2 regions of the Streptomyces sp. WG7 genome follow, and region 2 is predicted to be linked to the other one. Evidence: predicted binding sites of a transcription regulator. Region 2 holds the regulator's gene; the other holds the start of a gene.
What was found. The regulator HspR, encoded in region 2, represses chaperone genes until heat shock. The targets are predictions, from matches to a motif close to TTGAGNNNNNNNNNCTCAA.

Region 1: a site for HspR is predicted at 2,073-2,091, ahead of lon (endopeptidase La). Genes of this name have one in related genera too.

The regions. Positions count from the first base shown of each region.
Region 1 is NZ_JBNGGE010000016.1:131,494-147,385, reverse strand. Features, by position in the region: gene ACP4J0_RS18785 (sensor histidine kinase) at 1-282, opposite strand, end outside; gene ACP4J0_RS18780 (response regulator transcription factor) at 279-1,019, opposite strand; gene ACP4J0_RS18775 (spermidine synthase) at 1,142-1,864, opposite strand; gene lon (endopeptidase La) at 2,114-4,558, shown strand; gene ACP4J0_RS18765 (lysozyme) at 4,649-5,476, opposite strand; gene ACP4J0_RS18760 (MarR family winged helix-turn-helix transcriptional regulator) at 5,718-6,212, shown strand; gene ACP4J0_RS18755 (protein phosphatase 2C domain-containing protein) at 6,435-7,226, opposite strand; gene ACP4J0_RS18750 (sensor histidine kinase) at 7,667-10,765, shown strand; gene ACP4J0_RS18745 (roadblock/LC7 domain-containing protein) at 10,762-11,265, shown strand; gene ACP4J0_RS18740 (DUF742 domain-containing protein) at 11,262-11,774, shown strand; gene ACP4J0_RS18735 (GTP-binding protein) at 11,755-12,396, shown strand; gene ACP4J0_RS18730 (styrene monooxygenase/indole monooxygenase family protein) at 12,412-13,674, shown strand; gene ACP4J0_RS18725 (NlpC/P60 family protein) at 13,638-14,798, opposite strand; gene ACP4J0_RS18720 (hypothetical protein) at 14,904-15,227, opposite strand; gene ACP4J0_RS18715 (TetR/AcrR family transcriptional regulator) at 15,343-15,892, opposite strand, start outside.
Region 2 is NZ_JBNGGE010000012.1:88,840-104,731, reverse strand. Features, by position in the region: gene ACP4J0_RS15450 (phosphoribosyltransferase) at 1-259, shown strand, start outside; gene ACP4J0_RS15445 (Yip1 family protein) at 409-1,431, opposite strand; gene ACP4J0_RS15440 ((Fe-S)-binding protein) at 1,680-3,962, opposite strand; gene ACP4J0_RS15435 (hypothetical protein) at 4,296-5,837, shown strand; gene dnaK (molecular chaperone DnaK) at 5,933-7,783, shown strand; gene grpE (nucleotide exchange factor GrpE) at 7,780-8,466, shown strand; gene dnaJ (molecular chaperone DnaJ) at 8,509-9,699, shown strand; gene ACP4J0_RS15415 (heat shock protein transcriptional repressor HspR) at 9,705-10,160, shown strand; gene ACP4J0_RS15410 (sugar ABC transporter substrate-binding protein) at 10,335-11,453, shown strand; gene ACP4J0_RS15405 (LuxR C-terminal-related transcriptional regulator) at 11,604-12,647, shown strand; gene ACP4J0_RS15400 (helix-turn-helix transcriptional regulator) at 12,610-13,629, opposite strand; gene ACP4J0_RS15395 (helix-turn-helix transcriptional regulator) at 13,626-14,597, opposite strand; gene ACP4J0_RS15390 (hypothetical protein) at 14,961-15,296, shown strand; gene clpB (ATP-dependent chaperone ClpB) at 15,606-15,892, shown strand, end outside.

The DNA of each region.
Region 1 (15,892 bases), on a different contig from region 2:
GATGGACCGGGCCACGGCGTTCATCTCGTCCAGCGGCGCGGTCAGCGAGTGCGCCACGAACTGGGTGATCAGCAGGGTGGCGATCATCGAGAAGACCGTGATGAAGCGCAGCTCCGTCTTGGTGTGCACCGCGATCACCGAGAGACCGGTGGTGATCAGCACCGACGTGACGACCAGCGCACCCAGCTTGGTCTTGATCGAGAACGGGCGTACGCCGCCCCAGGGTTCCCCGGTGCTCCGGGGGCCGGGGCTCCTCCGTGCGGCCTCCCGCCCTCCGCTCATGGCGTCGGTGTCTCCAGCGCGTACCCCACGCCGTGCACCGTACGGATCCGCTCGGCCCCGATCTTGCGGCGCAGCGCCTTGATGTGGCTGTCCACGGTCCGGGTGCCGGAGGCGTCCGCCCAGTCCCACACCTCGGCCAGCAGCTGCTCCCGGGAGAGCACCGCGCGCGGGGTGTTCGCCAGGCAGACCAGCAGGTCGAACTCGGTGGGGGTGAGGTGGACGTCCTCGCTGCGCACCCGTACCCGGCGCTGCGCGTGGTCGATCTCCAGCTCGCCGAGGCGCAGGATGCCGCTGCGCGGCGTCGAGGCGGCCACGACGGCCCGCTCCACCCGGCGCAGCAGCACGTGCACGCGCGCGGCCAGCTCGCGCATCGAGAACGGCTTGGTCATGTAGTCGTCGGCGCCCACGCCGAGCCCGACCAGCATGTCCGTCTCGTCGTCGCGCGCGGTGAGCATCAGCACCGGCACCGGCCGCGCGGCCTGCACACGACGGCAGACCTCCAGGCCGTCGAAGCCGGGCAGCATGATGTCGAGGATCAGCAGGTCGGGCTGCCACGCCTCGGCCGTGTCGACGGCGGCCGGACCGTCGCCCGCCGTTTGCACCAGGAACCCCTCGGCGCGCAGGCGGGTCGCGATGGCGTCCACGATCGTCTGGTCGTCCTCGACCACCAGCACCCGGCGCTGGGCGCCCGGGGTAGCCGTCGCCGTGCCGTTGTGGGAGGTCTGTGTCTGCTCCATCGCCCGCCCCTGAGGTGTGCTTACCGGAATCAGTGGGGTGATTCCTCGTCTGCGCATGACTGCGATCGACGCTTGAACGACCGCGTCAGGTCAGCAGCGTACGGGGATTCACCGCGCCTTTGCTATCCAGGTCCGACGCCGAGGTGGACGACGTCCGGAACGCCCCGGGCAACGGGGATCTCTTCGGTACGCACCTGCTGGAACCCGGCATTACGCAAGGTTTCTTCGAATTCCGGAGAGGGCTGCGCGGACCATACGGCGAGCACTCCGCCGGGCCTCAACGCCCGTGCGCAGCCCGCCAGTCCGGGCGGTGCGTAGAGCCCGTCGTTGCCCTCGGTGACGGTCCAGCCGGGGCCGTTGTCGATGTCGAGGCAGAGGGCGTCGTACGTGTCGGAAGTCTCATTGACGTACCGCACCAGATCCGCTTCCACGATCTCGGTGCGGGGGTCGGCCAGTGCCTCGGCGGACAGCGGGGCCAGCGGGCCGCCCCGGTGCCAGTCGATGACGGCGCGCTCGCGTTCGACGACCGCGATCCGGCCCCAGCGCGGGTCGGCGGCCGCGTGTGCGAGTGAGAAACCGACCCCGAGTCCCCCGATGAGCAGGTGCGGAGCGTTCCGCACGGCACGGCCGGCGAGGGCGTCGGAGGCGGCGAGCGCGTCGGCCGCCGCGTCCACCAGCCGCCGCTCCGAGCGCCCGTCCGAGGTGTCCATCAGGAAGCAGCCGTTCGCGATGATCTGCAGCAGTGCCCCGTGCCGGCGCAGGACGACCTCGCCGTGCGGGCCCTCGCGACGGTCCAGTACTTCGGGGATGCCGTGGTCGTGGGAGTCATGGGAAGTGATGGGCATCGACCCATCCTGGCAGGGGGAATGCCGTGGGGTCCGGCCGCCTGGCAGGGGGAATGCCGTGGGGCCCGGCCGCCTGGCAGGGGGAATGCCGTGGGGTCCGGCCGCGCTCTCGCCTGCGGGGACCGGGGGGCGGAGCGGACGAGGAGCCTCCGCTTCTTGATCGCTCAGAGCGAACACGCTGGGGGGAACAATCAAGGACTCGCTTTCATTGAGTCGGTGTAACTCAACTTGAATGCCGAAGGGGAGATCATGGCTGCTGAGTCCGACGCCTTCACACCGTTCACCCTGCCCGTGCTGCCGCTCGACGACGAAGTGGTGCTGCCCGGGATGGTCGTCCCCCTGGACCTGAGCGACGCCGAGGTACGGGCCGCGGTGGAGGCCGCCCAGGCCGCCGCCAGGTCCGAGCCGGGCAAGCCCCGGGTCCTGCTCGTCCCGCGCGTCGACGGCACCTACGCCACGACCGGCGTCCTCGGCACGATCGAGCAGGTCGGCCGGCTGGCCGACGGCGACCCGGGCGCCCTGATCCGCGGACGGGACCGCGTGAAGATCGGCGCCGGCACCACCGGACCCGGGGCCGCCCTGTGGGTCGAGGGCACCCGCGTCGACGACACCGTGCCCGACCCCCTGCCCGGCCAGGTCACCGAACTGGTGAAGGAGTACAAGGCACTCGCCACCGCCTGGCTGCGCAAGCGCGGCGCCTGGCAGGTCGTGGACCGGGTGCAGGCCATCGACGACGTCTCCGCGCTCGCCGACAACTCCGGCTACTCGCCCTTCCTCACCACCGAGCAGAAGCTCCGGCTCCTGGAGACCGCCGAGCCGGTCGCCCGCCTCAGGCTCGCCACCCAGCAGCTGCGCGACCACCTGGCCGAGCAGGACGTCGCCGAGACCATCGCCAAGGACGTCCAGGAGGGCGTCGACAAGCAGCAGCGGGAGTTCCTGCTGCGCCGTCAGCTCGAGGCCGTGCGCAAGGAACTGCGCGAGATCAACGGCGAGCAGGAGGGCGAGGAGTCCGACGACTACCGCGCCCGCGTCGAGGCCGCCGACCTGCCGGAGAAGGTCCGCGAGGCCGCGCTCAAGGAGGTCGACAAGCTGGAGCGGTCCTCCGACCAGTCGCCCGAGGGCTCCTGGATCCGCACCTGGCTCGACACCGTCCTCGAACTGCCGTGGACCGTCCGCACCGAGGACGCCTACGACATCCGGGGCGCCCAGGCCGTACTGGACGCCGAGCACGCGGGCCTCGACGACGTCAAGGAGCGGATCACCGAGTACCTGGCGGTGCGCAAGCGGCGCGTCGACCGGGGGCTCGGCGTCGTCGGCGGGAGGCGCGGCGGTGCCGTACTCGCCCTCGTCGGCCCGCCCGGGGTCGGGAAGACCAGCCTCGGCGAGTCCGTCGCCCACGCGATGGGCCGCAAGTTCGTCCGCGTCGCCCTCGGCGGCGTCCGCGACGAGGCGGAGATCCGCGGCCACCGGCGTACGTATGTCGGCGCCCTGCCCGGCCGGATCGTGCGGGCGATCAAGGAGGCCGGGTCGATGAACCCGGTCGTGCTCCTCGACGAGATCGACAAGGTGGGCTCGGACTTCCGGGGCGACCCGGCCGCCGCCCTGCTCGAAGTCCTCGACCCCGCCCAGAACCACACCTTCCGGGACCACTACCTGGAGGTCGAGCTCGACCTGTCCGACGTCGTGTTCCTCGCGACGGCCAACGTCCTCGAAGCCATCCCGGAGGCCCTGCTCGACCGCATGGAGCTGGTCCGCCTCGACGGCTACACCGAGGACGAGAAGATCGTCATCGCCCGCGACCACCTGCTCCCGCGCCAGCTGGAGCGCGCCGGGCTCGACAAGGACGAGGTCACGGTCGACGAGGGCGCGCTGCGCAAGCTGGCCGCCGAGTACACCCGAGAGGCAGGCGTACGCACCCTGGAGCGGTCCATCGCCCGGCTGCTGCGCAAGGTGGCGGCCCAGCACGAACTGGGCGAACGCGAGCTGCCCTTCACCGTCACCGACGGCGACCTGCGCGCCCTGATCGGCCGGCCGCACCACGTGCCCGAGTCCGCCCAGGAACCGGCCGAGCGGCGCACCTCGGTGCCGGGCGTGGCCACGGGCCTCGCGGTCACCGGCGCGGGCGGCGACGTCCTGTACGTCGAGGCGTCGCTGGCCGACCCGGAGACGGGCGCGTCGGGCCTGACCCTGACCGGTCAGCTGGGCGACGTGATGAAGGAGTCGGCGCGGATCGCGCTGAGCTTCCTGCGCAGCCGCGGCGCCGAGCTGGAGCTGCCGGTGGCCGACCTGAAGGACCGGGGCGTGCACATCCACTTCCCGGCGGGCGCGGTCCCGAAGGACGGCCCGAGCGCCGGCATCACGATGACGACGGCGCTGGCCTCGCTGCTCTCCGGCCGGCTGGTGCGCACCGACGTGGCGATGACCGGCGAGGTCTCGCTGACCGGCCGCGTGCTGCCGATCGGCGGCGTCAAGCAGAAGCTGCTCGCGGCGCACCGGGCGGGCATCACCACGGTGATCATCCCCAAGCGCAACGAGCCCGACCTGGACGACGTCCCGGCTGAGGTACTGGACAAGCTCGACGTCCACGCCGTCTCCGACGTCCGCCAGGTCCTCGAGCTGGCCCTCGCACCGGCGACGAGCGGTGCGGAGCCGGAGGTTCCGGTCGCCGCGATGGGGGTACCTCCCAGGCTTTGAGCACTGGGGGAGGACGCGTGGCCGGATGAGTGAAGGGAAGGGCCCGGACTCCGCGCGGAGTCCGGGCCTTCGCCGTACGCGCCGGGAGCGTCAGCCGTTCGCGAGCGCCCGGACCCGGTCCAGGGCCCCGTTGAACTTGTTGTGGTCCCCGACCGTCGGCCCGGACGAGGTGTACTGCCACATCGTGTAGTAGCCCCAGCCGGCCGGCAGCGTGCCCACGGTGGAGGCGTACCGGGCGACCCACAGCGGGTTGTTCACCGCGAAACCGCCGTAGTTGCCCGTGCACTGGGTCCACCAGCTGGTGGCCGTGTAGATCACGGCGTCGCGGCCGGTGCGGGCCTTGTAGGTGTTCAGGAAGTCCCGGATCCAGGAGACCATCTGGCTCTGCGTCTTGCCGTAGCAGGTGGCCCCGTACGGGTTCCACTCGATGTCCAGCGCGCCCGGCAGCGTCTTGCCGTCGCGGGACCAGCCGCCGCCGTTGTCGACGAAGAAGTTGGCCTGGGCGGCGCCGCTCGTCGTGTCCGGCGTGGCGAAGTGGTACGCGCCGCGGATCATGCCGACGTTGTACGAGCCGTTGTACTGCTGGGCGAAGTAGGGGTTCTCGTAGTACGTCCCCTCGGTGGCCTTGACGTAGGCCCACTTGACCCCGCTGTTCCACAGGGTCGACCAGGGGACGTTGCCCTGGTGGCTGGAGACGTCGACGCCCTCCGTCTGGGTGGCGCCGCCCGGCACCGGTGTGCCGTGCCGCCCGTCGTGCTCCAGGACGCCCATGCCCATGTGGGCGGAGCCGCGCGGCGGGGTGTCGGCGGCCGACGAGGAGTGTGCGGGGAGGGTGAACAGCAGGGAGAACGCGGCGAGCAGGACCCCGGTGACGGCGAAGCGCCGCCCGCGGGCCGATCCGGATCTGTGCACGGGCATGACGTGCCTCCGATGGCTCGGTGGTGCTCGGTGGGGGATGCGTGGGTGGGGAGAGGATCCCGTGGGTGGCGTGAGCATGCCACCCGGGGTTCCGCAGGAGACGCTACGCACGTAGAACGGGGGTGGGAAGAGGGACCGGCAGCTTCCGGTGGTCTAAGCCTGCGAAATACTTGCCGAGCTGCGGTGATGACCGCCCGTGGCGGAAACTTTCAGGACCGGGAAAATCGAGGCAGGGGCTGACGTGCACGAAGACGGGAACGGCGGCGGTCGAGGAGTCGAAGCCGAAGTGTCCGGCAGTGGTGTGAACCAACCGGAGTTCCTGGCACTGGAGCGGGAGTTGACGGTCCTGCTCCGGCGGGCCCGCGCCAGCCAGGGCGAGATGGCCCGGGAGGTCCACCCCGACCTGGAGTCGTCCGCGTACGGCCTCCTCGTACGGCTCGGCGAGTGCGGCGGGCAGCGGGCCACGGAGCTCGCCGCCTACATCGGCGTCGGCAAGGCGACGATGTCCCGCCAGCTGCGCGCCCTGGAGGACCTCGGCCTCGTCGCCCGGGAGCCCGACCCCGCCGACGGCCGCGCCTGGCTGGTCACCCTGACCCCGGAGGGCCAGGCCCGCGTCAGCCGGGTGCGGGAGGCCCGCCGCGCGCGGTACGCCGGGCGGCTCGCCGGCTGGGACCCGCGTGAGGTGACGGAACTCGCCCGGCTGCTGCACGAACTGAACCGGGGGATGGAGAAGTAGGGCCGCGGCCCTCGGCGAGCAGCAGGGCCTGCAGGGCCTCAAGTCCCGGCGGGAAGCAGGGCCTGAAGCCCCTGGCGAGAAGCAGGACCGAAGTCCCCGGTCCCCGGCGGGAGAAGCTGAGCCGCGGTCCCCGGCGGAGAAGCAGGGCCGAAGCCCCCGGCGGAGAAGCCGAGCCGCGGTCCCCGGCGAGAAGCGGAGCCGGAGCCCCCGAACCCCCGGTGTTCAGAGCTCCGCGTACACCACCGTCGCGTCGTCGTGCGCCTTGCCGCGCCCGAGGAACTCCCGGCACCCCGCAGCGTCCGCGCGTTCCAGCTCCCGTACCCGGTCCACCAGTGCCTGGGCGCCCTGCTTGCGCACCAGCGCGAGGCAGTCCGTCCAGTCGCCCTCCCGGAAGGTCTCCACCCACCGCGCTGCTCCGTCCGTCAGTGCCGCCAGTGTCCGCACCTCCCCGCGCGGCAGCACCCCCGTCACCGCCCGCGCCGCCACCGCCGGGTCGGCCGCGGCCGTGAAGAAGCCGCCCTCCTTGTTGCGGAAGCCCGCGTCCACCAGCGCGTCCGTCGCCAGAGCCGAGCGGGGCAGCCGGGCCAGCCGGTCGTCCAGGACCGCCGCGACCCCGCCGTCGGGGGCCTCCACCAGCAGGGCCGAGTCGGACAGGACCAGGTACTCGACGGCGGCGGGGGACCAGCGGGCCAGGACCACGGTTGCCTGCGGAGTCCGCGGGTGAGAAAGGTCACAGGTTTCCGCGTGTGCCGCCGAAGTACGGGCGATGGCACGCGACAGGGCTTCGGCGAGGGGAACATCCGGGAGTGAAACGGTCAGTTCGGTCAGGGCTCCGCCGAGGCGCCCGGTGAACCAGGGCACGGAGTGCAGACAGCCCGTTCCGGTCCGCGGCGGTGTCACGCCGTCCAGTACGACGAGTGACCCCCCTTGCCCCGAGGCCGGTAGTCCGACGCTCGCGAAGTCCTCGTTGGGGTGGTCGGCGAGGCCGGGTTCCGAGACGAGTTCCGTGCGCATCCGGCCAGTCTGCACGACCCCTTCACCGTGTCCGCAAGAGGTGGGCAAGTTCCCCGGGATCGACGCAGCGGCGCAGGTCAGGCGCCGGATTTAGGGTGGAATTCCGTACTCCGGCAATGCGCGGCGGCACATAGTGCCACCGCCCGTCCCGGACGTCCAACCGGCGCGCCGCGCGCGCGTGCCGGGCGAGCCGGGGGAACTTGCCCACCAACTCCCGTCCGAGGTTCACTCCTTCGGGTGGCGGGTCGGATGATGCACGCCCACCGCCCACCGGCACTGGGAGGGTCGGGAACCGGTGGGGGGCCTGCCCCGCTCACGCGGTCACCCCGTCCGACGCGCAGTCGGCGGCCTGGGGACAGCCCAGAGCGTGGCGGAGGGCGCACGCGCCGACCGGCCAGTTGACGGAGCGCCACCCGGGCCCACGGGTACACGAGTCAGGAATGCGAGCACCGGTGCAGAAGACGCGGCCTCGTCGCACAGGCAAGCAGACGGCCCCCGCGGGGAGCGCGGAGCGCACCCCCGGTACCTCCACCCCGGCGCCGCCCCAGGCCCCCGTCGGCAAGGGGCGTCCGACCCACGTACGCAACCGCCTCATCGTCGCCGCGGCGGTCGTGGCCGCCGCCGTCGCCGGAGCCGGAGCACCGTCGGTCGTGGCCGCCTCCGGACAACTGCACGACTCCCAGGAACTGGTGACGCTCGCCGAGCGGACCCAGGGCGCGCTGACCCTCGCCCACTCCCTGGCCGACGAGCGCGACGAGGTCACCCCCTACATCGCGGCCGGCCGCCCGAAGTCCAAGGCGCCCTCCGAGCAGCGCAGCGCCCGCGTCGACCGGCAGGTGGAGGAGCTGCGCGCCGACACCGACACGCCCGCCTCCCTGCGTGAGGACCTCGACGCCGTCGCGGCACTGCGCCGGGCGGCGCTCACCGGCAAGAGCACCGCTCTGCAGGCGCACGAGGCGTACTCGGAGGCGATCGCCGAACTCCACGCGCTGGCCGAGGAGCTGGCCGAGCAGATGCCGCCCCGCGCGGGCGCCGGGGCGTACGCCCTCGCCGAACTGGACACCGCGGTCCAGCAGGCCTCCGCCACCCGCGGCCTGCTGCTCGCCGCCCTGAACGTGCCGAGCAGTACCGAGACCGTCATCGACCCGATCACGGGTCTGCCGACCGAGACGACCACGTCCTCGGACGCCGACACCGAGCAGCGCGACGCGCTCGCCGCCGCCGCCCAGCAGGCCCGGGTGCGCTCCGACGCGGCCCTCGCCGACTTCCGCGAGGGCGCGCCCAAGGAGGCGCGGGACAGCTTCGACTCCACGGTCGCCGGCCCGGAGATCAACTCCGCCGAGAAGTACCTCGCCGGCCTCACGAACGAGCCGACGCTCTCCGACAACGACCTCCGGACCAGCACCAAGAGGCTGGACGCCGCGCTCTCCGCCCGCATCGACGCCATGCGCGGCGCCGAGTCCGCCCTCTACGAGAAGCGCACCACGGACCTGGAGCAGTTGCGCGACGACGACGTCACCGCGCTGGAGATCCGGATCGCCGCCCTCGGCGCGCTGATCCTGCTGGCCGTCGGCATCGCCACCGCCATGGCCCGCACCCTCACCCGCCCGCTCTCGGTGCTGCGCCGCGGCTCGGCCCGGCTGGCGGACGCTCAGGACCCGACGACCGAGGAGGCCGTCACCTTCACCGGCCGCAACGACGAGTTCGCCCAGGTCGTCCGCTCCGTCAACGCCCTGCACGCGCACGCCGTCACGCTCGCCGAACGCGTCAACACACTCGAGGCCGACCGCAAGCACCTCGTCGGCCAACGGCAGAAGATGGCCGACGCCCGCGAGGAACTGCGCGCCGAACTCGCCGATTCGGCCGCCCAGCTGGACGTGGTGCGCAAGAGCATCGGCGGGGCCTTCGTGAACCTCGCGCTGCGCACCCTCGGCCTGGTCGAGCGGCAGCTCGCGGTCATCGAAAGCCTCGAGGAGCGCGAGCAGGACCCGGAGCGCCTCTCCACCCTGTTCAAGCTCGACCACTTCGCCACCGTCATGCGCCGGCACAGCGAGAACCTCCTCGTCCTCGCCGGCACCGAGCACGTCCAGCACAGTGCCGGACCGGTGCCGCTGGTCGACGTGGTCCGCGCCGCGGTCAGCGAGATCGAGCGGTACGAGCGCGTCCGCATCGCCGCGCTGCCGCCGCACGCGCACGTGGCCGGGTTCGCGGCCGACGACCTCTCCCACCTGCTGGCCGAGCTGTTGGAGAACGCCACCTCCTTCTCGCCGCCGGACCTGCCCGTCGAGATCTCCGGCTGGCTGCTGGAGAACGGCGAGGTGATGCTCTCCGTCCAGGACGAGGGCATCGGCATGGCCACCGAGCGCCTCGAGCGCCTCAACGCCCGCCTCACCGACTTCGACCCCGACGCGCCCTACGACCAGGAGGGCGAGGACGGTTGCGGGCTGGGCCTGTACGTGGTGGCCCGGCTCGCCCACCGGCACGGGGCGCGCGTGCGGCTGCGGGAGCAGAAGCAGGGCGGTGTCGCGGCCGTCGTGGTCCTGCCGGACACCCTGCTCGCCGCGGCACCGCCGGCGGCACTCGTCCCGACCCTGCCGACCTCCGAGGGCACGGGGACCTTCTCCCTGCCGGGCGCCGACGCGGAGGCCAACTCCAACGTCCTGCGCGGCCGTGTGGAGAAGGACACGGACCCGCTCGTCGCCTCGGCGGAACAGTCCGTACGACGCGCGGAGGCCGACGAGCCGGAGGGGACGGACGGGACCGAGGGGAACGACGGGACCGAGGGGACCGACGAGACGGGCGTGGCCGAAGCCGAAAAGGCGGAGGACACTCGCCCCGAGGCGTCCGGTGAGCCCGAGGCGTCCGAGGCGTCCGGTGAGCCCGAAGCGCCCGAAGCGCCCGAAGCGCCCGAAGCGCCCGATGACCGCGATGCCTTGGCCGACGCGGCCGACCCGGAGCCCGCCCGGAAGACGGAGACCGACGAGGCGAAGGCTCCCGAGGCGGCGGAGGCCCCCGAGGCCGGGGCCGTCCCCGGACGCGACCTCCCCGACGACACCACGATGGCCCTCCTGCTGCCGGCGCAGGCGCAGGCGCAGGCACGGGCGGAGGCGGCCCGGACACCCGAACCGGAGTCCACACCCGACCCCTACGCCATCGGCCCCGACGCCCACGACCGCGCGCCGGCCGAGGACACCACGCGGGCCGAGGGCACCATGCGGGCCGCGGACACCGCCCGGGCCGAGGGCGCCGGGAACACCGACGACGCCGAACCGGCCGAGCCCGTCACCGACAAGGGCCTGCCCAAGCGGACCCCCAGGATCAGCACACCCGTGGCGGTTCCCGGGCCGCGCACGGCGGGCTCGGTGGACGCCGACGCGCTCCGCCGCCGCCTGGGAGGGTTCCGCCGGGGGGCGGAGGCCGGTCGCCGCGACGCCGAGGCGGAGATCACCGACCGGACCGGACGGAACCAGGCGCCGGACGCCGCAACAGGGACAACCGAGGAAGCCACGGGGGGCACTGTCGAGGAGGCAAGCAGTTGACCGCTCCCAGTACCTTCGGACTCAGTCATGAAGCTCGCAATCTGCACTGGCTGCTGACCAACCTGGTCGAGGAGGTGCCCGGCATCCTCTCGGTCGCGGTGGTCTCCTCCGACGGCCTGCTCCTGCTCTCCTCCGACCAGGAACGCATCGACGCGGCCCGCGAGCTCCAGACCGTGCGCCGCACCAGCCCGCGCGGTTCGGCCGCCGACCTCGCCACCGTCGTCTCCGGCGTCGGCAGCCTGACCGTCGGCGCCGCCCGGCTGGTGGACTTCGGCAAGGTGAAGCACACGATGGTCGCCATGGACGAGGGCAGCCTGTTCGTGATGTCGATCAGTGACGGCTCGCTGCTCGGCGTGCACGGCTCCGCGGACGCCGACATGAGCGTCATCGCGTACCACATGGCGCTCTTCGTCGGCCGCGCCGGTCACGTCCTGACTCCCGAACTCCGCAGTGAGCTCCGGAAATCCCTGGAGTCAGAGTCGGCGGGGAGTGTCCGATGAGCAAGGGCCCCGGCAGGAACCCGCAGAACCCGCAGAACCCGAAGAGTCCGAAGAACCCCAAGCTCCCGCAGAACTCGAAGAACCCGAAGCCCCCCAAGGCCCTCCCCGTGCGCGGCGCCGACCGCAAGCCCGCCCGGGTACGGCCCTACTCGCTCACCGGCGGCCGGACCCGCTTCGGCCACGTCCTGCTCGTCGAGACGTTCGTCGGCGCCACGGCCGGCACCGCCGCGCTCGAAGCCGCCCAGGAGCGCAAGGAACTGACGAACGGAAGCCTCACCTCCCGCGTGATGCCGGAGATGCGGGCCATCGTCGAACTGTGCCGCCGTATGCGTACGGTGGCCGAGATCGCCGCGCTGCTGAAGATGCCGCTCGGCGTGGTCCGCGTGCTCATCAGCGACCTCGCGGACCAGGGAAAGATCCGTGTGTACGGCACCGGGACCGGCCACGGCACGGGCCGCCCGGACCGCGCTCTGCTCGAAAGGGTGCTCAGTGGACTCCGTCGTCTCTGACGCCGCCGCCTACGGCGTCTCCTCACTCGTCGACACGGACGAGCCCGTGCAGCCCTGGCAGACGGACCGCACCCGGGCACCCATAGCCACGAAGATCGTGGTGGCCGGCGGTTTCGGCGTCGGCAAGACCACTCTGGTCACCACCGTCTCGGAGATCACGCCCCTGCAGACCGAGGCGCTGATGACCGAGGCGAGCGAGGAGACCGACGACCTCACCGCCACCCCGGGCAAGCTCACCACCACCGTGGCCATGGACTTCGGCCGCATCACGCTCGACGACGACCTGGTGCTCTACCTGTTCGGCACGCCGGGCCAGCAGCGGTTCTGGTTCATGTGGGACGACCTGGTGCGCGGCGCGATCGGCGCCGTCGTGATGGCCGACACCCGACGCCTGAAGGACTGCTTCCCGGCGCTCGACTACTTCGAGAGCTGCGGACTGCCGTACGTCGTCGCCGTGAACCACTTCGACGGCAGCGAGCTGTTCGAGGCGGAGGACGTGCGGGAGGCGTTGGCGATCCCCGCGCACATACCCGTAATGATCATGGACGCGCGCCGCCGGATCTCGGCCATCGAGACCCTCTTGTCCCTCGTGGGCCACGCGCTCGACGAAACCCCCGAGTAGGAGACGGAACACCGCATGCGGAAGATACTCGTCGTCGGAGCCGGCCAGTCCGGTCTCCAGCTCGCCCTCGGCCTCCAGTCGCACGGCTACGAGGTCACCCTGATGTCCAACCGGACCGCGGACGAGATCCGCACCGGCCGGGTCATGTCGACGCAGTGCATGTTCCACACGGCACTCCAGCACGAGCGCGATCTCCAGCTGAACTTCTGGGAGTCCCAGGCCCCGAAGATCGAAGGACTCGGCGTCTCGGTGGCGGCCCCCGGCTCCTTCGACCCGGGCCCCTCGCAGCGCGCGATCGACTGGCTGGGCCACCTCGACGGCTTCGCGCAGTCGGTCGACCAGCGGGTGAAGATGGCCGGCTGGATGGACACCTTCGCCCAGCGCGGCGGCCAGCTCGTCATCCACGGCGCGGCCGTCGGCGACCTGGACTACTTCTCCCGCGCCTACGACCTCGTCCTCGTCTCGGCGGGCAAGGGCGAGCTGGTGCAGATGTTCGGCCGCGACGCCTCCCGCTCCCCGTACGGCGAGCCGCAGCGCGCCCTCGCCGTCGCCTACGTCCACGGGATGGGCCCGCGCCCGGAGCACCCGGAGACGGAGGCCGTCCGCTGCAACCTGGTCCCCGGCGTCGGCGAGATGTTCATCATGCCGACCTTCACGCTCTCGGGCCGCGCCGACATCCTGTTCTGGGAGGGCATACCCGGCGGCCCGCTGGACGCCTTCAAGGACGTCAAGGACCCGGCGGAGCATCTCTCCCTGACCCTGGAACTCATGGAGAAATTCCTCCCCTGGGAGTACGCGCGGGCCACCAAGGTCGAACTGACCGACGCCGGCGGCACCCTGGCCGGCCGCTACGCCCCCACCGTCCGCAACCCGGTCGGCCGCCTGCCCGGCGGCGGCCTGGTCCTCGGCGTGGCCGACGTGGTCGTCGCCAACGACCCGATCACCGGCCAGGGCTCCAACTCCGCCTCCAAGTGCGCCGCCTCCTACCTCGCCTCCATCCTCGAACAGGGGGAGAAGGAGTTCGACGAGGCCTGGATGCTGCAGACCTTCGACCGCTACTGGGAGACGGCCCAGCACGTCACCAAGTGGACGAACACCATGCTCGCCCCGCCGCCCGAGCACGTCCTGAACCTGATCGGCGCCGGCATGCAGCTCCAGCCCGTCGCCGACCGCTTCGCCAACGGCTTCGACGACCCGGCCGACTTCGAGAACTTCTTCTACGACCCGGCGAAGACCGAGGGCTACCTCATGGAGGTCTCGGGCGCCGCGGGCGCGTAACCGGCCGCGTACCCCTCGTCGGACCCGTCCGTCGCCCCCTCGGGAAGCCGCGGTGGCGTGTACCGCCGCAGCGGCTCCCCGCCGGGGTCGGGCCGTACGGCGCCCAGGACCGGGTTGGCGGCGATCGGCGAGACCTTGACCTCGGCGCCGGGGCGCGGCGCCTGGACGACCATTCCGTCGCCGAGGTACATCGCCACATGGGTGGCCTCGGGGAAGTACACGACCAGGTCACCGGGCCGCAGCTCACCCAGCGGCACGTGCTCCAGCCGCGCCCACTGCTCCTGGCTGGTCCGCGGGATCGGAGCCCCGGCACGCTCCCAGGCCACGGAGGTCAGCCCCGAGCAGTCGTACGACGCGGGACCCTCCGCGCCCCACTCGTACGGCTTGCCGAGCTGCTCCACCGCGAAGCGCACCGCCCGGTCGCCCTCGGCGGTGGGCATGTCGTCGTCGCCGAGCGCGCCGGACTCCACGAGCCGCTGCTGCGCCTCGGCGATCCCGTTGCTCTCGAACTCCGCCAGCGCGGCCAGCTCCTCGGGAGTGAGCGAGGCCAGCAGTTCCTCGACGGCGTGCAGCCTTTCGCGTACCTCGTCCCGCTGCCGCTCCTGCCGCTCCGCGAGGGCCAGTTGCTCGTCGAGGGCCTTGCGCGCCCGCTCGGCCAGCTCGTCGGCCTTTCGCTCGTCTCCGGTCAGGCGGCCCACCGTCTCGGCCCGCTGCCGGGCCAGCCGGCCGATCACATGCCCCTGGTCGAGCGCGTGCCGCGGGTCGCGGGCCAGCAGCAGCCGCAGATAGGGGGAGAGACTGCCGCTGTTGCGGTACTCCTGCCGGGCCAGCCGGCCGGCCGCGCCGCGGCTGTCGCGCAGGGACAGCCGGGTCCGGGCCAGCGCGGCCTCCAGCCGGCTCACCTCGGCGCGCTGCTTCTTCAGGCGCTCCTCGGTGCCGTTGTAGGTCTCGGTGGCCTTCTCCGCCTCCCGGTACAGCCGCTGAAGGTCCGTCAGCAGCCCGGCCACGGAACGGTCGCGCCGGGCCTCGCCGGGGTCGGGGTCGGCCGTGGCGGGCACCGGCGCGAGAACGATCCCGGCCGTCACCGCCGCCGTGCACACCAGACGCAGAAACCTTCCTGACACGCCATCACCTCCGGGCCGCGGGGCGGCTCGTCCGCTCCGCACGGCGAGCATGTGACGGGTCGTGGGACTCCGCTCGCGGAGTGTGCGCGGTTCGGCGCAACGGGGTCACCCGTGGGCGTCGTCCGGCTTGCCCCCCGGCGTGGCGTCTGGATCGGTGTCCGGCCTGGCGTCCGGCTTGGACCAGGGCCACTTCCGGCCGGAGCCCTTCTTGCCCTCGGGGTCGTACGCGTACTTCCAGCGCGCGAACCGCAACCCGCCCCGGGAGTCCCGGGGCACCCGCCGGTACACGAGCACGGTGGGCGGGCCGCCGTCCGGGTCCGGCACGGGGATGCGGTAGGTCTTCGGCGGGTGCCCGGTCATCCCGACCAGCACGGGCAGCACCCGCCCGTCCATGGGGCCACCCTCGAAGGGGGTGTCTTCGCTCTTCACGGCACCAGTGTCAGCGATCCGCGCGCCGGTGTCGGACGTCCGGGCGCCGGTGTCGGACGCCCGCGCGCCGGTGTCGGACGCCCGCGCGCCGGTGTCGGACGTCCGTGCGCCGGTGTCAGACGTCCGCCGCCAGCGCCTCGACCAACGCCGCGCTCTGCGGGTCGCGGCGGGCGGTGACCGTCAGCACGGCGAGGAACTGCTCGACGAGCCAGTCCCGCAGCTCGTCGACGGGCGGCTCCTTGCCCTCGTCCAGCCAGATCAGCGAGGCCGCCTCCACCGCCGTGATCCACATCCGGACGGTCATCCGCAGCCGGGGGCCGGGCTCGTCGACGTCCAGGTGGCTCATGATGTGGTCGGCGGCGGCCCGGCGCACCCCGTCCACGATGGACGAGGTGCGGGAGGTCTCGGCCACGCTGCCGCCGCGCAGCAGGGCGCTGAAGCCGGTGTCGTGCTGGTCGACGAAGGCGAGATAGCGGTCCAGGGCGCGGGACAGCCGGGCGAGCAGCGGGCCCTCGCGGGGCTCGTCGAAGCACAGCCGCAGCTCGTCGGCGGCCGACCTGAGCGCGGCCTCGTACAGCTGCTGCTTGCCGCCCGGGAAGTACCGGTACACCAGCGGCCGCGAGACCCCGGCCTGCTCGGCCACGTCGTCCAGGGAGACGTCCTCC
Region 2 (15,892 bases):
CGTGCCCAACGTCATCGACTTCTCCCGGAAGAAGGTCCTCATCACCGACGACGTCGCCGACACCGGCAAGACGCTCAAGCTGGTGCGGGACTTCTGCCTGGACACCGTCGCCGAGGTCCGCAGCGCCGTGATCTATGAGAAGTCCCACTCGCTCGTCCAGTGCGAGTACGTGTGGAAGCGGACCGACGAGTGGATCAACTTCCCGTGGTCGGTTCAGGAACCTGTCGTGCGACGGGCCGGGCAGGTGCTCGACGCCTGATCTCCGGAAGACGCCTGGTCTTCGGAAGACGTCCGCTCTCCGGAAGGTGCCTGGTTTCCGGAAGTCCGGAAGTCCGGAAGACGTGCGTAGGGCCCCCGGCGTGACGCCGGGGGCCCTACGTGTGCGGTTTCCGCGTGTCGGCCGGCTCGTCAGAAGGTGCCCAGCTTCACGATCGACAGCAGCGCGATCAGCTGGATCGCGGCAGCGCCGAGCGCCTTCGGCCAGGGCAGGTCGTGGGAGCGGCTGACCATCAGGGTCAGCAGGGCGCCGGCCGCGACCCAGGTGGCCCAGCCGAGGATCTGGACGAAGGGCGCGTCGCCGCCGGCGAACATCGCGACGACCAGGCGCGGCGCGTCCGTGATCGACATGATCAGCATGGAGAGGCCGACCGTGGGCTGCCACGCGCCGTCGCCGCCGAGCTGGCGGGCCATGGTGTGGGTGACCACGCCGAGGATGAACGCGCTCAGCACCATCGCCACGGCCGTGGTCAGGACGATCGGGATCGCGCTCGAGAGGGTGGCGTTGATCGCCTCCTCGCGGGCGCCGTCGAAGCCGAAGACCGCCAGCAGGCCGTAGAGGAACGTCACGATGAGCGCCGGGACCCACATCGCGTAGTCCCGCATCTGGAGGAAGGTCTGGTTCGGGGCGAGGACTACACCCTTCAGCAGGGCCTTCCAGTGGAGGCGGGGGCCGACCGGGCCGGGCGGCGGGGCGGCGCCGGCGCGGTAGGTCTCGCCCTGGTTGTAGGGGTCGTCGCCGACCATGAACGCCTGGGTGTGGCCCGGGTTGTTGGCCGCGTACGGGTCGTACGGGGCCTGGCCTCCCTGCGGGTGGTGCGGGCCGCCCTGGGGATAGCCGCCGCCGTCGCCGAAGTACTCCGGCTCGCCGTGTCCTCCGCCGTGCGGCTGGGGCCACGGGCCGCCGGGGGCGGGGCCGCCACCCCCGTACGGCTGCTGCGGGTACGGCTGCCGAGGCGTCGCGGGACCGCCGTACGACGGTCCCTGGGGCGCCTGCTGTCCGTACGGAGGGTTCTGCGGTCGCGCGTGAGGAGCGCCGTTGTCCCGGCCGCGTCCGATCCTGAATCCAGCCACGCCTTCGAACGTACCTGGTCCCGGAGAGTGACGTGCCGGACCCGGCCTTCCGGGGCGGCCTTTGCGGCCGAGCTGTGACATCCCCTACGGGTGTTCCCCGAGGGCTCCCCGGGTGTTTCCCGAGGGCTCCCCGAGGACTTTCGGAGGGTTCCCCCGCGGGTGCCCCGGCGGGGGACCCCGGCGGGGCACCCGCGGGTTCCCCGGTGGCTCGGCGGCGGGCTCGGTGGTGGCGGGCGCGTACGGGCCATGACGCGCGTGTCCGGCGTACGGCGACACCCCCAGGTCCGGACGGGACCTGGGGGTGTCTGCGAGGGAAAGGCGCGGGCCGGTTACTTCACCGGCTCGGGCGTCGGCTCGCTCTCGGCCTCCGGCTCGTCCGCCGGGTCGGCCGGGGTCCTGACGGAGTCCAGCAGGAGCTGGGCGACGTCGACGACCTGGATGGACTCCTTGGCCTTGCCGTCGTTCTTCTTGCCGTTGACCGAGTCGGTGAGCATGACGAGGCAGAAGGGGCAGGCGGTGGAGACGATGTCGGGGTTGACCGACAGGGCCTCGTCGACGCGCTCGTTGTTGATGCGCTTGCCGATCCGCTCCTCCATCCACATCCGCGCGCCGCCGGCGCCGCAGCAGAAGCCGCGTTCCTTGTGGCGGTGCATCTCCTCGTTGCGGACGCCCGGGACGGCGGCGATGATCTCGCGCGGCGGCGTGTAGATCTTGTTGTGGCGGCCCAGGTAGCACGGGTCGTGGTACGTGATGATGCCCTCGACCGGGGTCACCGGGAGCAGCCTGCCCTCGTCGACGAGGTGCTGGAGCAGCTGGGTGTGGTGGATGACCTCGTAGTCGCCGCCGAGCTGCGGGTACTCGTTGCCGAGGGTGTTGAGGCAGTGCGGGCAGGTGGCGACGATCTTCTTCGCCGACTTCGGCTTGCGCGACTCCTCGGTGACCTTGCCGTCGTCGTCCATCTCCTCGCCGAAGGCGGCGTTGAGGGACATGACGTTCTCCATGCCGAGCTCCTGGAAGAGGGGCTCGTTGCCGAGGCGGCGGGCGGAGTCGCCGGTGCACTTCTCGTCGCCGCCCATGATGGCGAACTTGACGCCCGCGATGTGGAGGAGTTCGGCGAAGGCCTTGGTGGTCTTCTTGGCGCGGTCCTCCAGGGCGCCGGCGCAGCCGACCCAGTAGAGGTACTCGACCTCGGTGAGGTCCTCGATGTCCTTGCCGACGACCGGGACCTCGAAGTCCAGCTCCTTGAGCCACTCCAGGCGCTGCTTCTTCGCCAGGCCCCAGGGGTTGCCCTTCTTCTCCAGGTTCTTGAGCATCGTGCCCGCCTCGGACGGGAACGCCGACTCGATCATGACCTGGTAGCGGCGCATGTCGACGATGTGGTCGACGTGCTCGATGTCGACGGGGCACTGCTCGACGCAGGCGCCGCAGGTGGTGCAGGACCACAGGACGTCCGGGTCGATGACGCCGTTCTCTTCGAGGGTGCCGACCAGGGGGCGCTCGGCCTCGGCCAGGGCCGTGGCGGGGACGTCCTTGAGCTGCTCCTCGGACGCCTTCTCCTCGCCCTCCATGGTCTTGCCGCCGCCGGCCAGCAGGTAGGGGGCCTTGGCGTGCGCGTGGTCGCGCAGGGACATGATCAGGAGCTTGGGGGAGAGGGGCTTGCCCGTGTTCCAGGCGGGGCACTGCGACTGGCAGCGGCCGCACTCGGTGCAGGTGGAGAAGTCGAGCAGGCCCTTCCAGGAGAAGTGCTCGACCTGGGAGACGCCGAAGACGTCGTCGTCGCCGGGGTCGGTGAAGTCGATCGGCTTGCCGCCCGACGTCATCGGCAGCAGCTCGCCCAGCGCGGTGCCGCCCTTCGCGTCGCGCTTGAACCAGATGTTGGGGAAGGCGAGGAAGCGGTGCCAGGCCACGCCCATGTCGGTCTTCAGGGCGACCGTGATCATCCAGATGAAGGAGGTCGCGATCTTCAGGCCGGCGAAGAGGTAGACGAGGTTCTGGAGCGTGGAGACGTCCAGGTCCTGGAGCGCGGAGACGACCGGGTACGAGATGAAGAACGACGCCTCGTAGCCGTCCACGTGGTGGAGGGCGCCCTCCAGGGCGTGCAGCATGAAGATGCAGACGCCGACGACGAGGATGACGGCCTCGACGAAGTACGCCTGGCCGAAGTTGGAACCGGCGAAGCGGGACTTGCGGCCCGGCTTGTTCGGCTTGCTCACCTGGCGGATCGCGATCAGGGCCAGGATGCCGAGCACCGTCATCGTGCCGATGAACTCGACGAAGACGTTGTACGGCGCCCAGTCGCCGATGACCGGCAGGATCCAGTCGGCCTGGAACAGCTGGCCGATCGCGTTGACGATCGTCAACAGCAGGGAGAAGAAGCCCACCGCCACGAACCAGTGCGCCACCCCGACGACGCCCCAGCGGTTCATCCGGGTGTGGCCGAGGAACTCCCTGACCACGGTGAGGGTGCGCTGCGCGGGGTCATTGGTCCGCGTGCCGGCCGGCACCGGCTGGCCCAGCCGCATCGAGTTGTAGATCTGCAGGACGGCGCGGCCGAACAGTGCGACGCCGACCACGATCAGGACCAGCGACACGATGATCGCGGCGAGTTGCATTTGGGGGCTCCTCGGGCCTGCGAGGTTGCGAGGGTCGTATTACTAAGCGGTAACTTATTCAGTCCGTCTGAGACTACCCCCATCCTCTGCCGCACTGTAGCCGGACGTGCGGTGATCTGCGTCGCTGAGGCAACCCTGACCGGGCCGATGCCGTCTGCGGCCGGCCGGTGCGGCCTCCCCCGGGCCGGCGGGTGGCGTTCCCCGGTCGGCCGACCCGACGGCGGCAACCCTGGTCGCGGGGTCCGTCCGCCGGGACCGGTGGTCTCGCTGAGTCGGACGCGCCATTCTTCGCAAATCATGATATTCAGCCTGATTCAGGCATAGGTTGTGCCCGTGCTCTACGGGATCGCTGCAGCCACCGCCTCCTTCCTCCTCGCCGCCCTGCTCACCGCGCTGCTGAGGGGGCCCGCCCTGCGCCTCTCCCTCGTCGACCGGCGACGGCAGCGGCCCGTCCCCCTGCTCGGCGGTGTGGCCGTGGTCCTCGTCACCGGGCTGGTCGCGTGGGCCGGGGACCGGGGCGGCGCCGTACCGCTCGGGACCGGGGTCGGCCGGCTGCTCGTGGCCGGGGCCGCCGTCGGCGCGCTCGGCCTGGCCGCCGACGTCTGGCGGCTGCGGCTGCGGTGGCTGGTCGCCGGTACGGCTGTCGCGGCGGCGTGCGTGGTGCCGTACGGCGAGACCGGTCCGGTACTGGGGGCGCTTGCCGTGGGCTGGATGGCGCTGGTCACCGCCGCCTTCCGGGGGCTCGACCACGCCGACGGGGTGGCCGGCACGGTGGGTGTGGTGACCGCCTTCGGTATCGGTGCCTGTGCCGCCGCGGAGCTGATGGACGGGCTGGCGGTGCTGCTGAGCGCGCTGGCCGCCGCTCTGGCCGGGTTCCTGCTGCACAACCGGCATCCCGCGCGGATCGCGCTCGGGGCGTGCGGGTCGCTGTTCGCGGGTTTCCTGCTCGCCGGGGCGGCCGTGTTCACCCGGGCGGGGCACGCGCCCGGGGCCGGCGTGGCGGTGCTGTTCGCGCTGACCGCTCTGGCGACCGCCGACGCCGTCCTCGTACTCCTCTCGCGCCGGCTGGCCGGGCGCCCCCTGCTGCGCGGCGGGCCCGACCACCTCGCGCACCGGCTGCGGCGGCTCGGACTCACTCCGCAGGGCGCGGTGGTGGTCCTCGGTGCGGCCGCGTTCTGCGGAGTACTCGTGGGCGTGCTCGTGCACACCCGCTGGGTGGAGGAGACGGTGGTGCTGTGGCTGGCGGGCGGAGCGGTCGCCGGGGTGGCGGCGCTGCTGCGGGTGCGGGTGTACGAGCCGCCGAAGCGGCGCGCGGGGGCGGACACCCGGGTCGCCCGCACGTCGCCGTACGGGACTCGCGCGGAGTTTCCTGGGTATGCGCGGGGGCGGGCACGGGCACGGGCACGGGCGCAGGCGCGGCCCGGGGCGCGGGGGTGGGCCCGGGTGCGAGGCCAGGCGCAGGTCCGGGTGCGAGATCAGGCGCAAGGGCAGACGCAGGTCCGGGTGCGAGATCAGGCGCAGGGCCAGGCGTCGGCCCAGGTGCCGGCCCGGGCGCAGGGGCAGACGCCGTCCCGGGTACAGGACCGGGTGCAAAACCAGGCGCAGGACCAGGCGCAGGACCAGCCGCAGGACCAAGCGCGGCCCCGGGCTCGGATCCAGGCGCAGCCGCAGGAGCGCCCCCGGGCGCGGGCGAAGGCGCCGGGGCAGTCCCGGGCGCAGCTCCGGCCGCAGCGGTGGGTGGAGCCTCAGGGGCTCTCCGAGGTGACCGGTACCCCGGCCCGTACGCCCTCCCGGGCGTCGATTTTCCCGGTTCGGCAGGCCAGGCGCGCCGAGAAAGCCCAGGTCAGCGCGTCGTTGCGCGTAAGGAACGGATAAGAGTTGAGTGAGCTCGACTCACCTCTGTTGACCCGGCGGGGGGTGTCGTGCACACTTGAGCCTGTTCCACTCAAGTCAGCTGGAGGTTATTCACCATGGCACGTGCGGTCGGCATCGACCTGGGCACGACTAACTCCGTCGTCAGCGTTCTGGAGGGCGGCGAGCCCACCGTCATCACCAACGCCGAGGGCGCCAGGACCACGCCGTCCGTCGTCGCCTTCGCCAAGAACGGTGAGGTGCTGGTCGGCGAGGTGGCCAAGCGCCAGGCGGTCACGAACGTCGACAGGACCATCCGCTCGGTCAAGCGCCACATGGGCACCGACTGGAAGGTCAACCTGGACGGCAAGGACTTCAACCCGCAGCAGATCAGCGCCTTCGTGCTGCAGAAGCTGAAGCGGGACGCCGAGTCCTACCTGGGCGAGAAGGTGACCGACGCGGTCATCACCGTCCCGGCGTACTTCAACGACGCCGAGCGCCAGGCCACCAAGGAGGCCGGTGAGATCGCGGGCCTCAACGTCCTGCGCATCGTCAACGAGCCGACCGCCGCCGCGCTGGCGTACGGCCTGGACAAGGACGAGCAGGTCATCCTGGTCTTCGACCTCGGTGGCGGTACGTTCGACGTCTCGCTGCTGGAGATCGGCGACGGCGTCGTCGAGGTGAAGGCCACCAACGGTGACAACAACCTCGGTGGTGACGACTGGGACCAGCGCGTCGTCGACTACCTGGTCAAGCAGTTCCAGTCCGGCCACGGCGTGGACCTCGGCAAGGACAAGATGGCCCTCCAGCGCCTGCGCGAGGCCGCCGAGAAGGCCAAGATCGAGCTGTCCTCGTCCACCGAGACCTCGATCAACCTGCCCTACATCACGGCGTCCGCCGAGGGCCCGCTGCACCTGGACGAGAAGCTCACCCGCGCCCAGTTCCAGCAGCTGACGTCCGACCTGCTGGAGCGCTGCAAGACGCCGTTCCACAACGTCATCAAGGACGCCGGCATCCAGCTGTCCGAGATCGACCACGTCGTCCTCGTCGGTGGCTCCACCCGTATGCCCGCCGTCGCCGAGCTCGTCAAGGAGCTGACCGGTGGCAAGGACGCCAACAAGGGCGTCAACCCGGACGAGGTCGTCGCCATCGGCGCCGCCCTGCAGGCCGGTGTCCTCAAGGGCGAGGTCAAGGACGTCCTGCTCCTCGACGTCACCCCGCTGTCCCTCGGCATCGAGACCAAGGGCGGCATCATGACCAAGCTGATCGAGCGGAACACGACGATCCCGACGAAGCGTTCGGAGATCTTCACCACCGCCGAGGACAACCAGCCCTCCGTGCAGATCCAGGTCTACCAGGGCGAGCGCGAGATCGCGGCGTACAACAAGAAGCTCGGTATGTTCGAGCTGACCGGTCTGCCGCCGGCGCCCCGCGGCGTCCCGCAGATCGAGGTCGCCTTCGACATCGACGCCAACGGCATCATGCACGTCACGGCGAAGGACCTCGGCACCGGCAAGGAGCAGAAGATGACCGTCACCGGCGGCTCCTCGCTGCCGAAGGACGAGGTCGACCGGATGCGCCAGGAGGCCGAGAAGTACGCGGAGGAGGACCACGCCCGCCGCGAGGCCGCCGAGTCCCGCAACCAGGGCGAGCAGCTCGTCTACCAGACGGAGAAGTTCCTCAAGGACAACGAGGACAAGGTCCCGGGCGACGTGAAGACCGAGGTCGAGGGTGCCGTCGCCGAGCTGAAGGAGAAGCTCAAGGGCGAGGACACCGCCGAGATCCGCACGGCCACGGAGAAGGTCGCCGCCGTCTCGCAGAAGCTGGGCCAGGCCATGTACGCCGACGCCCAGGGCGCGCAGGCCGCCGGCGGCGAGGCCCCGGGCGCGGGTGCCGCCTCCGGTGACAAGGACGACGATGTCGTCGACGCCGAGATCGTGGACGACGAGCGCAAGGACGGTGCCGCGTGACGGAGGAGACCCCGGGTTTCGAGGAGAAGCCCGACGTCCCCTCCGGCGCCACTCCCGACGACGCCGAGCCGAAGGCCGCCTCCGAAGAGGGGGCGGCCCCGGCCGGGGACGCAAGCGAGAACGCGGGCCTGCTGGCCCAGCTGGACCAGGTGCGCACGGCGCTGAACGAGCGCACGGCGGACCTCCAGCGGCTCCAGGCCGAGTACCAGAACTACCGCCGCCGGGTCGAGCGGGACCGCGTCGCGGTCAAGGAGGTCGCCGTCGCGAACCTCCTGTCCGAGCTGCTTCCCGTACTCGACGACATCGGCCGGGCCCGGGAGCACGGCGAACTCGTCGGCGGCTTCAAGTCCGTCGCGGAGTCGCTGGAGACGACCATCGCCAAGATGGGCCTCCAGCAGTTCGGCAAGGAGGGCGAGCCCTTCGACCCGACGATCCACGAGGCCCTGATGCACTCCTACGCACCGGACGTCACCGAGACGACGTGCGTGGCGATCCTGCAGCCCGGGTACCGGATCGGCGAGCGCACCATCCGCCCCGCGCGGGTCGCGGTCGCCGAGCCGCAGCCCGGTGCGCAGACGGTCAAACCGGCCGAGGAGAGCACCGAGGCCACGGACGGCTCCGACTCCGCGGACAACGCGGGGAACGCCGGCACCAAGGAGAGCGGTGGCCCGGACGAGGGCTGAGCTTGAAGTGACGAAAGAGGCGCGAGAGGAGGGACGTCGGGGATGAGTACCAAGGACTTCATCGAGAAGGACTACTACAAGGTTCTCGGCGTCCCCAAGGACGCCACCGAGGCCGAGATCAAGAAGGCGTACCGGAAGCTCGCCCGCGAGAACCACCCGGACGCCAACAAGGGAAACGTCAAGGCGGAGGAGCGCTTCAAGGAGATCTCCGAGGCCAACGACATCCTCGGTGACCCCAAGAAACGCAAGGAGTACGACGAGGCCCGCGCCCTCTTCGGCAACGGCGGTTTCCGCCCGGGGCCGGGCGCGGGCGGCGGCACCTTCAACTTCGACCTGGGCGACCTCTTCGGAGGCGGCGCCCAGGGCGGGGGCCAGGGTGCCGGCGGCTTCGGCGGCGGGCTGGGCGACGTCTTCGGCGGCCTGTTCAACCGCACCGGCGGCGGTCCCGGCACCGGCACGCGGACCCAGCCGCGGCGCGGCCAGGACATCGAGTCCGAGGTCACCCTGAGCTTCACGGAGGCCATCGAGGGCGCGACGGTCCCGCTGCGGATGTCCTCGCAGGCGCCCTGCAAGGCCTGTTCGGGCACCGGCGACAAGAACGGCACGCCCCGCGTGTGCCCGACCTGCGTCGGCACCGGCCAGGTCGCCCGGGGCTCGGGCGGCGGCTTCTCGCTGACCGACCCGTGCCCGGACTGCAAGGGCCGCGGCCTGATCGCCGAGGACCCCTGCGACGTCTGCAAGGGCTCCGGACGCGCCAAGTCCTCGCGGACGATGCAGGTCCGCATCCCGGCCGGGGTCTCCGACGGGCAGCGCATCCGGCTGCGCGGCAAGGGCACGCCGGGCGAGCGGGGCGGCCCGGCGGGCGACCTGTACGTGGTCGTGCACGTCAAGGAGCACCCCGTCTTCGGACGCCGGGGCGACAACCTCACCGTCACCGTCCCGGTCACCTACGCCGAGGCGGCTCTCGGCGGCGAGGTCCGGGTCCCGACACTGGGCGGCCCGCCCGTCACGCTGAAGCTGCCGGCGGGCACCCCGGGCGGCCGCACCATGCGTGCCAGGGGCAAGGGCGCGGTCCGCAAGGACGGCACCCGCGGTGACCTTCTGGTCACCGTCGAGGTGAGTGTTCCGAGGGACCTGACGGGGAAGGCTCGTGATGCGCTGGAGGCGTATCGCGAGGCGACCGCGGACGAGGACCCGCGGGCGGAGCTGTTCCAGGCCGCGAAGGGAGCTTGACGGAGATGGACGGTCGTCGACGCAATCCGTATGAACTGACCGAGGACACCCCGGTCTACGTCATCTCGGTGGCGGCCCAGCTCTCCGGCCTGCACCCGCAGACCCTGCGCCAGTACGACCGCCTCGGCCTGGTCTCCCCGGACCGCACGGCCGGCCGCGGCCGGCGCTATTCGGCCCGCGACATCGAACTGCTCCGCACGGTGCAGCAGTTGTCGCAGGACGAGGGCATCAACCTGGCCGGAATCAAGCGCATCATCGAACTGGAGAACCAGGTCGCCGCGCTCCAGGCCCGCATGGCGGAGCTGCAGGACGCCCTCGACGGCGCGGCGTCGGCGATGCGCCAGCGCGAAGCGGCGGTGCACGCCTCGTACCGCCGGGACCTGGTCCCGTACCAAGAGGTACAGCAGACCAGCGCCCTGGTGGTGTGGCGGCCGAAGCGGCGCGGTCAGTCCCCGGACTGACCGGCCGTACCAGGCAGAACGGCTGTGACGGGCCCGGAGGTTCGACCGAACCTCCGGGCCCGTTCGCAACGGTGATGTCTCATTGGTCTAGTACTTCTTGACGATTTCGTGAAGACAGCGTTGGCTTCCCTCACCTGGGTCACCACAACACCCGTGTGTCGGAAGGTAAGCGCAGTGAACAGCCGTGCCCGTCGTATCGCCATATCCGTGGCCGCGTCCTTGATGACCTTCTCGCTGGCCGCCTGCGGTGCGCTGGACGCGTCGGAGAGCAGTGACGCGGCGAGCCCGACCAAGGGCAACGACATCACGGTGGGACTGCTGCTTCCGGAGAAGGAGAACACGCGCTACGAGCAGTTCGACTACCCCTTCTTCAAGGCGAAGATCGCCGACCTCACGCGCGACGAGGGCAACGTCAAGTACGCCAACGCCGAGGCGAGCCCCTCGAAGCAGGCCGCCCAGATGCAGCAGATGATCGACGACAAGGTCGACGTGATCGTCCTGGACGCGGTCGACGCCAAGTCCATCGGGGACAGCGTGCAGAAGGCCAAGGACGCCGGCATCCCGGTCATCGCCTACGACCGGCTGGCCGAGGGCCCGATCGACGCCTACATCTCCTTCGACAACGAGCTGGTCGGCGAGGTCCAGGGCCGCTCCCTCGTCGAGGCGCTCGGCAGCGACGCGGACAGCTCCGACAAGATCGTCATGATGAACGGTTCGCCCACCGACCCGAACGCCAAGCAGTTCAAGGCGGGGGCGCTGGCCCAGCTGACCGGCAAGGTGACGATCGCCCAGTCCTTCGACACCAAGGACTGGAAGGCGCAGAACGCCGAGGCGAACATGATCGAGGCGATCGAGAAGATCGGCAAGAAGAACATCGCGGGCGTCTACTCCGCCAACGACAGCATGGCGGGCGGGATCATCAAGGCCCTGGAGGACGCGGGCGTCACCGACCTGCCGCCGATCACCGGCCAGGACGCGGAACTCGCCGCGGTGCAGCGGATCGTCACCGGCGAGCAGTACATGAGCGTGTACAAGTCCTACCCGCAGGAGGCCGAGAGCGCCGCGGAGATGGCCGTGGCGCGGGTCCAGGGACGGGACATCCAGTTCGACGCGCTCGCCCGCGACAAGGTCGACAGCCCCAGCCACAAGGGCATCCCCGCGCAGCTCGTCCCCGTCGTCGCCCTGACGCGGGAGAACATCGAGCAGACCGTCGTCGCGGACGGCTTCTACAAGATCTCCGACATCTGCACCGCCAAGTACGCCGAGGCCTGCGCGGAGATCGGGCTGAAGTAGTCCGCTCCGGCCCGGCACCGCCACGCCGGGCACAGTGGCCGCAACCAGCGTTTTCCGGCCGTCGTTCCCTGCGGAGCCGTGTTGCGGACCCGGTCCCGGCCGCGCATAGTTGCGCTGCGGAAGGAGCCGGAACCGGGGGTGGGATGGGCGATGGCCGGGCACGGGGCGGATGAGCATCCACACGGTGCCGACCGGCTGTGCGCGGCCGGGGACCGCATGTACTCCCGGGCCGTACGGCGCGGCCGGGTGCCGCGCCGGGACGCCGAGCCGGTGCCCTGCCTGCTGGAGCTGGCCCTGCTGCACCCGGACCCGGACGACATGGACTGGCTGGTGCCGACCTCCCCGCAGGAGGTCATGACACGGCTGCTGCGCGGGGTCCACGACGAGATGAGCGCCAGCCAGCGGCGGGTGGGCTCCGCGGTGGAGGCCTTCGAGCGGTACGCGGATCTCGGACGGCAGATCCAGACGCCGGCCGCGGCCGGGGGCGCGGCGATCCGGGTCCTCGACGGCCTGGCCCGCATCCAGGGGGCGATGGACGAGGCGACGCAGGCGTGCACGACGGAGGTGCTCACCGTCCAGCCCGGCGGCATCCGGCGTGAGCACGAACTGTCGGAGGGACTGCACCGCGCGCTGGCGCTGCGCGGGCGCGGGGTGCGGATGCGGGACCTGTACACGCACGTGGCCCGGCACGGGCAGGGCCTGCTCAACTACCTGGACCTGATGGGCGACACGGTGGAGGCCCGCACCCTGGACGAGGTCATCGACCGCCTCATCCTCTTCGACCGCACGGTGGCCTTCATCCCCGCCAACACCGACCGCACGATGGCCCTCGAACTGCGCCACCCCGCCCTGATCGCCTACCTGGTCACGGTCTTCGAACGCCTGTGGCGCCTCGCGATCCCCCTGACCGCCCCCCTCCCCGACACCGGCATCGAGGGCATCTCCCACCGCGAGCAGTCCATCGCGGCGCTCCTGGCGGAGGGCCACCAGGACGCGGTGATCGCGGAACGGCTGGGCATCAGCGTCCGCACGGCCCGTGCCCACATCGCCCGTCTCTCGGAGACCCTGGGCGCGGCCAGCCGGACGCAGTTGGGGGTGCGCATAGCCCAGGCCGGCCTGGACGGCTCCCCGCGGAGCGCGCCGCCTCCCGCCGTCGTCAGGGTTCCCGGTCCAGAATCCCCGACCGTCCGATGAGGTAGCCGAGCTGTGCCCGGCTCTCGCTGCCGAGGGTGGCGGCGAGTTTGGCGATGTGGACGCGGGCGGTGCGGACGTTCATGCCGAGGCGGTCGGCTATGACGTTGTCGGTGTGCCCTTCGATGAGGAGTGCGGCTATGGCTCGCTGGCGGGGGGTGATGCCGTTGAGGGTGGGCTGGTGGACGGCTTGCGGGTGCATGGGGGTGGCCAGGCGCCACAGGCGGTCGAACGTGGTGGTGAGATAGGAGACGAGGGCGGGCTGGCGGACCTCCAGTGCGAGGCTGCGGTCCTCGTTGGCGGGGATGAAGGCCACGGTCCGGTCGATGAGGATCAGGCGGTCCGTGACCTCGTCCAGGGTGCGGGCCTGGACGTCACCGCGGAGTTGTTCGTAGCGCGCGAGGATCGGTGGCGCGTGGCGCAGGGTGTGCTGGTAGATGGCCCGGATGCGGCCGCCGCGGTCCAGCAGGTCCTGGTCGCGCCGCAGAGCGGCGTCTCTGTACCGGGTCTTGGACGGTGCGTAGCTGTTGTGCGGCTGAATGGCCAGGACCTCGGTGGCGGCGGTCATGGCCGCGTCGAGGATGGAGCTGATGTGCTCCTTGTCGCTGTGCACGGTGATCAGGGGGTCGGCCGGCGGGGTGTCGTACCGCCCGCTCACCCGCATCAACGGTTCGAATGTCGCGGCCAGTTGCTCCGACCGTCGGCGTTCGTCGGCGACGCGGTCCTCCGAAGCGCGCAGCAGCCTGTGCAGGGCCACGGCGGGTGCCACCGGCTCCAGCCACTCCACGTCGTCCAGCGCGGGCCGCAGCAGGCCGTGAGCGGCGAGGCAGGGTGCCGGCTGTGCGGCTGACGCGCGCAGCCGTCCTTCCCGCAGGGCCCGTACGTACACCTCCGTCCCCACGGCGCACAGGTCCTCCGGGCCGTGCGCGGGGTGCGGGACGGTGGGGTCGGCCGCCGTCTGCCGGTCGTACGTCTCCTCGGTCACGGGTGGCCCTCTCCCACGGGTCCTTGCTGCCCCTGTTCCAGGATCCCCGACTGGGCTATGAGGTAGCCGAGCTGGGCGCGGCTGCCGCTGCCGAGGACCGTCGCGAGTTTCGCGATGTGGGCTCGGCACGTGCGCACGTTCATGCCCAGGCGGCGGGCGATGGCCTCGTCGACGTGGCCCTCCACGAGGAGCTTGGCGATCGAGTGCTGGATGTCGGTGATGCCGTCGGGAGCCGTTTCGTAGGGGGCGCCGGCGGTGAGGGGGACCGCTCGGCTCCAGATGAACTCGAACACCTTGATCAGGTAGCTGACCAGGCCCGGGTGCCGGATCTCCAAGGCGACCTGCCGGTCGTCCCGGATGGGGATGAAGGCCACGGCCTCGTCGCAGATGACGAGGCGTTCGACCAGCTCGTCGATGGTGCGGTACTCGGCCTTCCCGTTCGGGAACTGGTCCACGTAGGCCAGGCGTTCGGGGTTGTACCGCGCCGTGTGCTGGTAGAGGGTCCGGATCCGCACGCCCCGCTCTATCAGCGTCCTGTCGCGTTCCAGGGCTTCGATGAGCCTGCGCTCGGGGTGCCGTGCGCTCGGCTGGACCGTGAGCATCTCGCTCAGGCACTGGTCCGTGGCCAGGTCGAGGGCGGCGTTGATGCGGTCGAGACCCTCCAGCACGGTGATCGAGTGCGTCGGTGCCGCGCCCTGGGCGCTGATGGCCATGAAGGGCTCGAAGGCCGCGGCCAGCTCGATCGAGGTGCGCCTGCGTTCGGAGATCTCGTACTCGATGGGATTCAGCCGTCGGGCGAGGGCGACCGCGGGAGCCACGGGGAGCAGCCAGTTCGCGTCGTCGGGATCGGGGTGGAGGAGCGCGAACTCCATCAGGCAGGGGACGGACTCCGCCTCCCCGCGGGCAATACGTCCGGTCCGCAGGGCGTTCGAGTAGAGGCGTCCGCCCTCCTCACACAGTTCAGTAATGGCATGGGGATGTATCGTTTTGGCCTGATTTGTTGTCAAGTCTCCACCCCCCAGGGTCCTGAACGTGCAGGAACATGATGCACCGATTGTGTGGCCATGACGTGCCTGAATGAGCCATCGTCTTATCCGACGGGGGAAGAGGGGACCTTCAAGTGAGGACGAAGCCGACTATGTCTAAGAGAATGCTTCGCTCGGTGCTTGTCGCCGCCTTCTCCGCCGTTGTGGCCTTCGGAACACTGAGTGGCCTCTCCGTCGAGAAGGGTGACGCTCGAGCGGACAGCGCCTGGTCACTGGCGATGGTGAACGCCTCGCCCGCCGGCGGGGACGGAGAAGCCACCACGGACGACAGTGCGTGGTCGTGACATGACGACACCACCCGACGACCGCTCCTTCCGGCGCGAGATGGCCACCGCCTACCGCTCCGGCTGGCACTTCATCGACCTGGTCACCGCGGTCCCCCACCCCGGTGACTCCCTGATGGTGACCGTCTTCGGTGAGCCGGTCGTCGTCACGCTGGACGAGGACGGCGACGTACGGGCGTACCGGTGCCTCCGGCGGCCGCGAGGGGCGCCGCAGCCCGTGCGGTGTGCCATCCGGTACGGAATGATCTTTGTGAACCTGGACCAGAGGGACCACCGGCTCGCGCAGCCGGAGGTCCCCGAAGTGAGGACCATCTCGGCCACCCCCCGCAGTGCCTGACGCGATTCCCCCGTCGTAACAGATCGCTCAGGTGCTTCCCCCCGGCAGCGGCGTCACCGTGACCTGAACACGGTGACGCCGCTGTCGTTTGCGTGGACATTTCGCGGTATCACATGGTTCCGAGCCTGGCCGAAAAGGCCCTCGCGTCGCGCCTCCGCCAGTCGTGCGAGACGACCCTGGTACCGGCCGAGGGGGCCCGCGCCTCTTTCCCTTGAGTGGAATAGACTCAACTTTGTGTACGTTGTCTGAGTCAGCACTGGGAGACACGGCCGGACCGCCGACGGCCGACGCGAGGAGGAGAGCCAGAACGTGGACGCCGAGCTGACCAACCGGAGCCGGGACGCGATCAATGCGGCCAGCAACCGGGCCGTGACCGAGGGGAACGCCGACCTCACCCCCGCCCACCTGCTCCTGGCCCTGCTCCAGGGGCAGGACAACGAGAACATCACCGACCTGCTCGTCGCCGTGGAGGCCGACCTCGCGGCCGTGCGCGCCGGCGCCGAGCGCATCGTCGCCGGGCTGCCCAGCGTGACCGGGTCCACGGTCGCGCCGCCGCAGCCCAGCCGTGAGATGCTCGCGGTGGTCGCCGACGCCCA